Hydrogenophilus thermoluteolus: one gene and its partner. The protein of the gene in region 1 interacts with the protein of each later gene in a pairwise test. Links are inferred from orthologs where the notes say so. Each region holds a gene or a part of one and is shown on either strand. Other genes may lie near its edges.

Evidence for each region.
Region 2: the proteins of HPTL_RS00960 (region 1) and dsbD interact in binary tests that used the Escherichia coli proteins (3 or more experiments, as listed by UniProt). The link is inferred for Hydrogenophilus thermoluteolus from one-to-one orthologs.

The regions. Positions count from the first base shown.
Region 1 is NZ_AP018558.1:210,388-213,458, reverse strand. Bases 131-2,886 are described here. They hold HPTL_RS00960 (DsbE family thiol:disulfide interchange protein), read right to left. Parts: upstream 1,926-2,886; coding sequence 1,335-1,925; downstream 131-1,334. Other genes in these bases: HPTL_RS00955 (heme lyase CcmF/NrfE family subunit), read right to left, coding at 2,011-2,886; HPTL_RS00965 (cytochrome c-type biogenesis protein), read right to left, coding at 751-1,338; ccmI (c-type cytochrome biogenesis protein CcmI), read right to left, coding at 131-754. Outside these bases: more of ccmI, read right to left, coding at 1-130; more of HPTL_RS00955, read right to left, coding at 2,887-3,071. UniProt on the Escherichia coli protein: Involved in disulfide bond formation. Catalyzes a late, reductive step in the assembly of periplasmic c-type cytochromes, probably the reduction of disulfide bonds of the apocytochrome c to allow covalent linkage with the heme.
Region 2 is NZ_AP018558.1:2,148,701-2,151,895, forward strand. The notes cover bases 140-3,019. They hold dsbD (protein-disulfide reductase DsbD), read left to right. Parts: upstream 140-507; coding sequence 508-2,532; downstream 2,533-3,019. Other genes in these bases: cutA (divalent-cation tolerance protein CutA), read left to right, coding at 140-487; modA (molybdate ABC transporter substrate-binding protein), read left to right, coding at 2,574-3,019. Outside these bases: HPTL_RS10445 (DUF6969 family protein), read left to right, coding at 1-113; more of cutA, read left to right, coding at 131-139; more of modA, read left to right, coding at 3,020-3,195. UniProt on the Escherichia coli protein: Required to facilitate the formation of correct disulfide bonds in some periplasmic proteins and for the assembly of the periplasmic c-type cytochromes.

The DNA of each region.
Region 1 (3,071 bases):
GCGCGCGGGGTGATTGCGGCGCAAGTTCGACGGCCTGCTTGATCAGCTTGACCGCATCGCCGTTGAAGCCACCATTCGCCGCTGCGAGCAGTTCGCCCCAATCGAGCAAGACGTTGGGATCCGCGGGAATTTTGTCGCCAATGGCGCGCCACGTCGCCTGCACTGCCTCGGCATCTTCCAGCACCATGTAGGAGCGCGCCAGCATCCGCCACCCCGGTACATCGTCCGGTTGCTGCGCCAAGCGTTCAGCCAAGCGCGCCACCAGTTGGCGGATGCGCTCGGGCGTGATGCCGCCGTTCTGATTGACAGTGCGCGCGGCCTGCGTGGCAGCAACCACCCGGGCATCATCGGCCCATTGGGGCGATCCCACCACAAGGTAAAACGCGGCTGCGGAAAAGAGTGCCATTCCCAGCGCACCGACTGCCCACCCCGGTTGCGCTGCATCATGCACGAGCTTCTGCCCGCTATCCGGAACTTCGTCGCCGGGCGTTGCCTGCGCAGTCGTTTCCGCCGCAGCCGTCTCGGCCAAGATCCGGGCGCGAAGCTCATCGAGCGCGAGACGAAACGCGTCGTCGTCGATCCGCCCGGCGCGGTGATCGGCTTCGAGCTGCGCTTTTTCCGCCTGGAGCGCAGCAATCACGGCGTCGCGGTGGCTTACCGGCGTACGGGTTCGCACACCGCGCATGAGCGGCCACAGCACGAAGAGCAACACGCCAAGCGCGGTTGCGACACTCAAGAGTATCCATGCGGTCACGAGGATTCCTTTGCTACGCGCGTTTCCGTTTTACTGGGGGAATCACCAGCCAGCAACGCGTCGGCCTGCGCCTTGGCCGCCTCGTCGAGGGTGGCTCCCACGCCACTTTGCTGCTGGCGCCGCCGTAAGCCAGACCATAACCCGAAGAGCCCCAGCGCCGCCAATGCGAAAGGGCCGACCCAAAGCAAGAGCGTGCGCGCATCGAAAGGGGGTTCGAAGAGCACGAACTCACCATAGCGCGCAACGAGAAAATCGACGATCTCCTGTTCGCTTTTCCCTGCTTGCAGCATGGTGCGTACTTGGTTCATCAAATCGTGCGCCAATTCGGCGTTCGATTCGGCAATCGACTGGTTTTGGCAAACCACACAGCGTAGCCGGTGCCCCAAAGCCAGTGCGCGCCGTTCGAGTTCAGGATCGTGTAACGGTTGCGCGCGTTGCTCCGCGGCTGGCGCGGCAGCCCAACTCTGCGCCACCGCGCTGAAAGCAATTGCAATCAACAGCCAACCCAGCGTCGCGTCGACGCGAAAGCGGCCCGCCGCGTACCGCCTCAGGACTGCCAACAGAGACTGCACGCACCGCCTCATGACCCCTCCTGGAGCGCCAACCATTTGGCGCGCAACTGATCCTGCCAAACTTCTGGTGTGATCGGCCCGATGTGCTTGTAGCGGATCACCCCTTTGGCGTCGATGAAGAAGGTTTCGGGCGTGCCATAGACGCCGTAATCGATCGCAGCACGGCCGGTGAGATCAACTACCAGATCGGCGTAGGGGTCGCCGCCCGTTTTCAGCCACGCGCCAATACGCTGCCACGCCAATTGCGCTTCGGCTTCCGGAGACAATTTGCGCGCGTCGAGTCCGGCATCGCCGCGAATCTCTTTATAGTTGAAGCCGATGATGCGCACCCCCTCTTGTTTGAGGCGCATCAGCATCGGGTGCTCTTGGCGGCACGAAACGCACCACGTCGCCCAGACGTTGAGCAAATAGGGCTTTCCTGCCCATGCCGCAGGCGTCACGGTGACAGCGGGTTCCGCAAAGCGCGGCAAGGTGAAATGGGGCGCGGGTTTGCCAATGAGTGGAGACGGGATCTCACGGGGGTTCAGGCGAAAGCCAACCGCAAAGAGCACGACGAGCCCCAGGAACACCACCAGCGGTACCACATATTTCCAGCGCATCAATAGGCTCCTCTTCGAAGTCGCAACCCCGCTACGAGCGAACGATCCCACTCAAACCAATCGCCACCGCGATCGACAACGGCGGTCACACCCGCACCCCCACTGCGCCAGCAGGTACCGCCAGATGGGCCCGTTGCCGCCGGTAGCGGCGGTCGAGCGCGGCAACGGCCCCACCCACCGCCATCAGCAACGGGCCAAGCCAGAGAAAGAGCACCATCGGCTTATAGAAGAGCATCACCACCCACTCACTTTCGTTCACCGGGTCGCCCAGCGATACGTAGATGTCCCGCCGCCATGTGGTGTCGATTGCCGCTTCGGTCATCGGCATCGCGGAGAAATGGTAGTTGCGTTTTTCGGGGTGCAGCACCGCGACGGGTTTTCCGTCCGCTGTCGTGACCACGATCGTCCCACGCATCGCGGTGTAGTTCGGCCCTGGTTTTTCTTCGACGCCTTGGAAGCGGAACCGATAGCTGGCCAGCTCCGCGACCTGCCCCGGCGCCATTTTGACGTCGAGCCGCGCTTCGAACGCACCCAGGAGGGTCGCACCCATGATGAAGACGCCAACGCCCAAATGGGCCAACCACATCCCCCACCACGAACCGGGGATGCGGGAGAGCCGCTCAGAAATGCTCTGACCTTCCGCGCGGTTCTGCAGCCGCTCCCAGAGTAACCGGGCACTGCCCCAAGTGACCCAGAGCGTGAGCCAGAGCCCCAGCCACGCGCGCAAGGTCACGTGGTCGGCCGCCGCCAGCAACGCCAGCGCCGCCGATGCCGTCACCACGAAATCGAGCACCAGGCGCTTGCTCAGCCGTCGCCAATCGTCCTGTTTCCAGCGCAAGAACGGGGATATCGCCATGAAGAACACCGCTGGTGTCATCAGCGGGACGAAGACCGCAACGAAGTAGGGTTCGCCCACTGAGAGCTTGCCAAGCCCCAACGCATCCATCAACAGCGGATAGACGGTGCCCAACAGGACGGCAAGCGCCGCCGCACTCATCAAGACGTTATTGACCAGAAGCGTCGCTTCCCGCGAAAACCAACCGAACGCGCCACCGCCTGCGAGCATTGGCGCACGCCAAGCGAAGAGCGCGAGCGACACCCCGACCGTTACCGCCAGCAACCCCAGAATGAAAAGGCCGCGCGACG
Region 2 (3,195 bases), 1.9 Mb from region 1 along the record:
CCGAATTGCTCGAAGACCGTTCGGTCGAAGTGATCGTGCAGATGGAGCTTACCACCGCGTGGCCCGCGCTGGCAGCGTGGGCCGGGTTAGAATTGCCACCGATCCCAGAATAGACGAGGAGACCGGTTCGATGCGTGAAGCCGCTGACGCACCCCAACCGACTGCGACCGACGCGCGCGTGGTCTTGGTCACCGCACCCGATGAAGCCACGGCGCTTACCCTGGCACGCACGCTCGTCGATGAGTCGCTGGCTGCGTGTTGCAGCCTCATCCCCGGCATCCGTTCGGTCTACCGCTGGCAAGGAGAGCGCTGCGAAGAGGCGGAGTGGCTCCTGGTGATCAAAACCACCGCACCGGCGCTTGCGCGCTTGACGCAGCGGGTGATCGAACTGCACTCGTACGAGGTGCCCGAGGTGGTCGCGTTGCCGATCGTTGGCGGCGCGGAACCTTACCTGGAATGGGTCGCTCAAAGCGTCATCGCCTCTTGAGCGTACCGCGGGAGCCCCTCTTGCCACACGCTGCATGTTCGTTCTTTTTGCGGTTGATCGTCGTAGCACGCGCTTTGCCGCGTAGGCTCGCGCGCGGCGTACTGGCAGCGCTGCTATTCGGCGCTCTGTCGTTCGCGTCCGCCGCCGACCCAGTTCCGCCCGAAGAGGCTTACCCCGCCGAGGCGTACCGCCTCGACGCGCAGACGATTGCGGTCGAATTCACGATTCGGCGCGACTACTACCTCTACCGCGACAAAATTCGCGTCGAACCGCTCACGCCGGGGCTGCAACTGGGAACGCCGACCATTCCCCCCGGTAAACGGAAAAAAGACGACTTTTTCGGGGAAACGGAGGTCTTCTACGATACCCTCAAGGTCACGGTACCGGTCGAATCGGCTCCGGCGACAGAAGCACCGTGGCGCATACGGGTGATCAGTCAAGGGTGCTGGAATGGCGGGGTCTGTTACCCGCCGCTCGAACAGACGCTGACGGTCGCCGACGCGCCACCGCAACGCTCATGGCTGGGGAAACTCGTCGGCAGTGTGACCGCGCCGGATGCCGATGCACCACGCAGCAGCGATTCGAATCCCCCGAGTAGCACCGCTGCGCCGAGCGGTACGGCACCATCCATGGCTCGTGCCAGCGTGCCAACTGGTTCCGCGACCGCAGCAACCGCGCCGGCACCCTCTTCGACCAGCGAACCGCCGCTCGCACGCGCTGCCGCACCCTTGACGGACGAAGCCGGGTCGCTTGCGGCGTTCATCGCCCAGCAAAACCGTGCGGCAGTCCTTGCCGCATTCTTCGGTTTTGGGTTGCTCCTTGCGTTCACGCCGTGCGTCTTTCCGATGATCCCGATCCTCTCCGGAATCATCGTCGGTCAAGGGGAAGCGATTTCGCGCGTACGGGCGCTCGGGCTCACGCTCACCTATGTCCTGGCGATGGCGATCACCTACGCCCTTGCCGGGGTTGCGGCGGGCCTTTCGGGGACGATGTTGCAAGCGGCGTTGCAACATCCGGCGGTACTGGTCACGTTTGCGCTCCTATTCGTGGCGCTTGCGCTGTCGCTCTTTGGCTTCTATGAGCTGCAACTGCCCCCGAGCTGGCAAACCCGACTCAACCAACTGGCTGGCAGCCAACAAGGGGGGCAGCTGATCGGCGTTGCGGTAATGGGCGTCCTTTCGGCGCTGATCGTCGGTCCGTGCGTGGCACCGCCACTCGTCGGGGCACTGCTCTACGTTTCCCAGACCGGTGACGCCGTGTTCGGGGGCGTCGCGCTCTTTGCGCTCGGGCTGGGGATGGGGGCACCGCTCATCGCGGTAGGTGTCGGTGCGCGCGCGCTGCTTCCGAAGAGCGGCCCGTGGATGAACGGCGTCAAAGCGGCAATGGGCGTGGTGATGCTCGCGCTCGCGTGGTGGCTCGTTCGCCCCGTGGTCGCCGATCTTTGGTGGCTCGTCGGTTGGGCGGTGCTCGCGGTGGGCACGGCAGTAGCGCTGGGGGCTCTTGAACCGCTTCCCATCGGTGCGCGCTGGCCGAAACGGATGGGGAAAGCGCTCGGGCTCCTGCTTCTTGCGTACGGCGTCGCGGCGTTTTGGGGGGCGCTCGCGGGCAATCGCGACCCGTTGCAACCGCTCGCAGGCTTTGCTGGCGGCAATGGGGGAATACCGACCGCGAACCGCGAAGCGCTCACATTCCAGCCCATCCGCTCCGTCAAGGAACTGGAAGCGCGCGTTGCCAACAGCACGCGTCCGGTGCTGGTCGATGTGCGTGCCGACTGGTGCATCTCCTGCATCGAGCTCGAGCGCTACACCTTTACCGATCCTCAGGTGGTCGCGCTTCTGCGCAACGTCACACTGCTCAAAATGGACGTCACCGAAAACAGCGAGCGCGACAAGGCGTTCCTACGCCACTTCCAGATCTTCGGTCCACCGGCGTTGCTCTTTTTCGCGCCAGGAAACCCTGAAGAGCTGCGCCAATACCGGGTTACGGGCTTCGTCGATGGGCCGACGTTCGCGACGCACCTCCGTCGGTGGCTCGGCCAGACCTGAAGAGCGAGACGGCTCGACCAGACCCGAGGAGCGATCACCCGTTGAACCGCCGAGATTTCCTGCGCCGTTTCCCCGCGATGGTGTCCGCTGTTGCGTCGGCGGCGGTTGCACCGGCAGTGCTGTTACGCGCCGCAACCGCAGGCGCGGCGAACCGCGCGGCGGTGGTTGCCGCGGCGTCCGACCTCAAATATGCGTTGGATGCGGTTGCCGAACGGTACGCCGCGCAAGGGAATCCGAAGCCGAAGCTGATCTTTGGTTCCTCCGGCAATTTCACGCGCCAAATTCAACAGGGCGCGCCGTTCGACCTTTTTCTCTCTGCGGACGAATCCTACATCGCCCAACTGGTCGCTTCCGGACTGACCCGAGACGCGGGCGTCGTCTATGCGGTGGGGCGGATCGGGATTGCGGTGCCGCCAGGATCCCCCGTCCAAGCCGACCGCGATCTGGCCGGTCTTCGCCGTGCGTTGGCCGCGGGCAAGGTCAAGCGCTTTGCGATCGCCAACCCGGAACACGCTCCCTACGGCAAGCGGGCGCAAGAGGCGTTGCAGTACGCGGGCCTTTGGGAGGCGATTCAGCCCTATCTGGTGCTTGGCGAAAACATCGCGCAAGCGATGCAGTTTGCCCTCTCAGGGGGCGCGCAAGGGGGGATCATCGCGCTTTCGC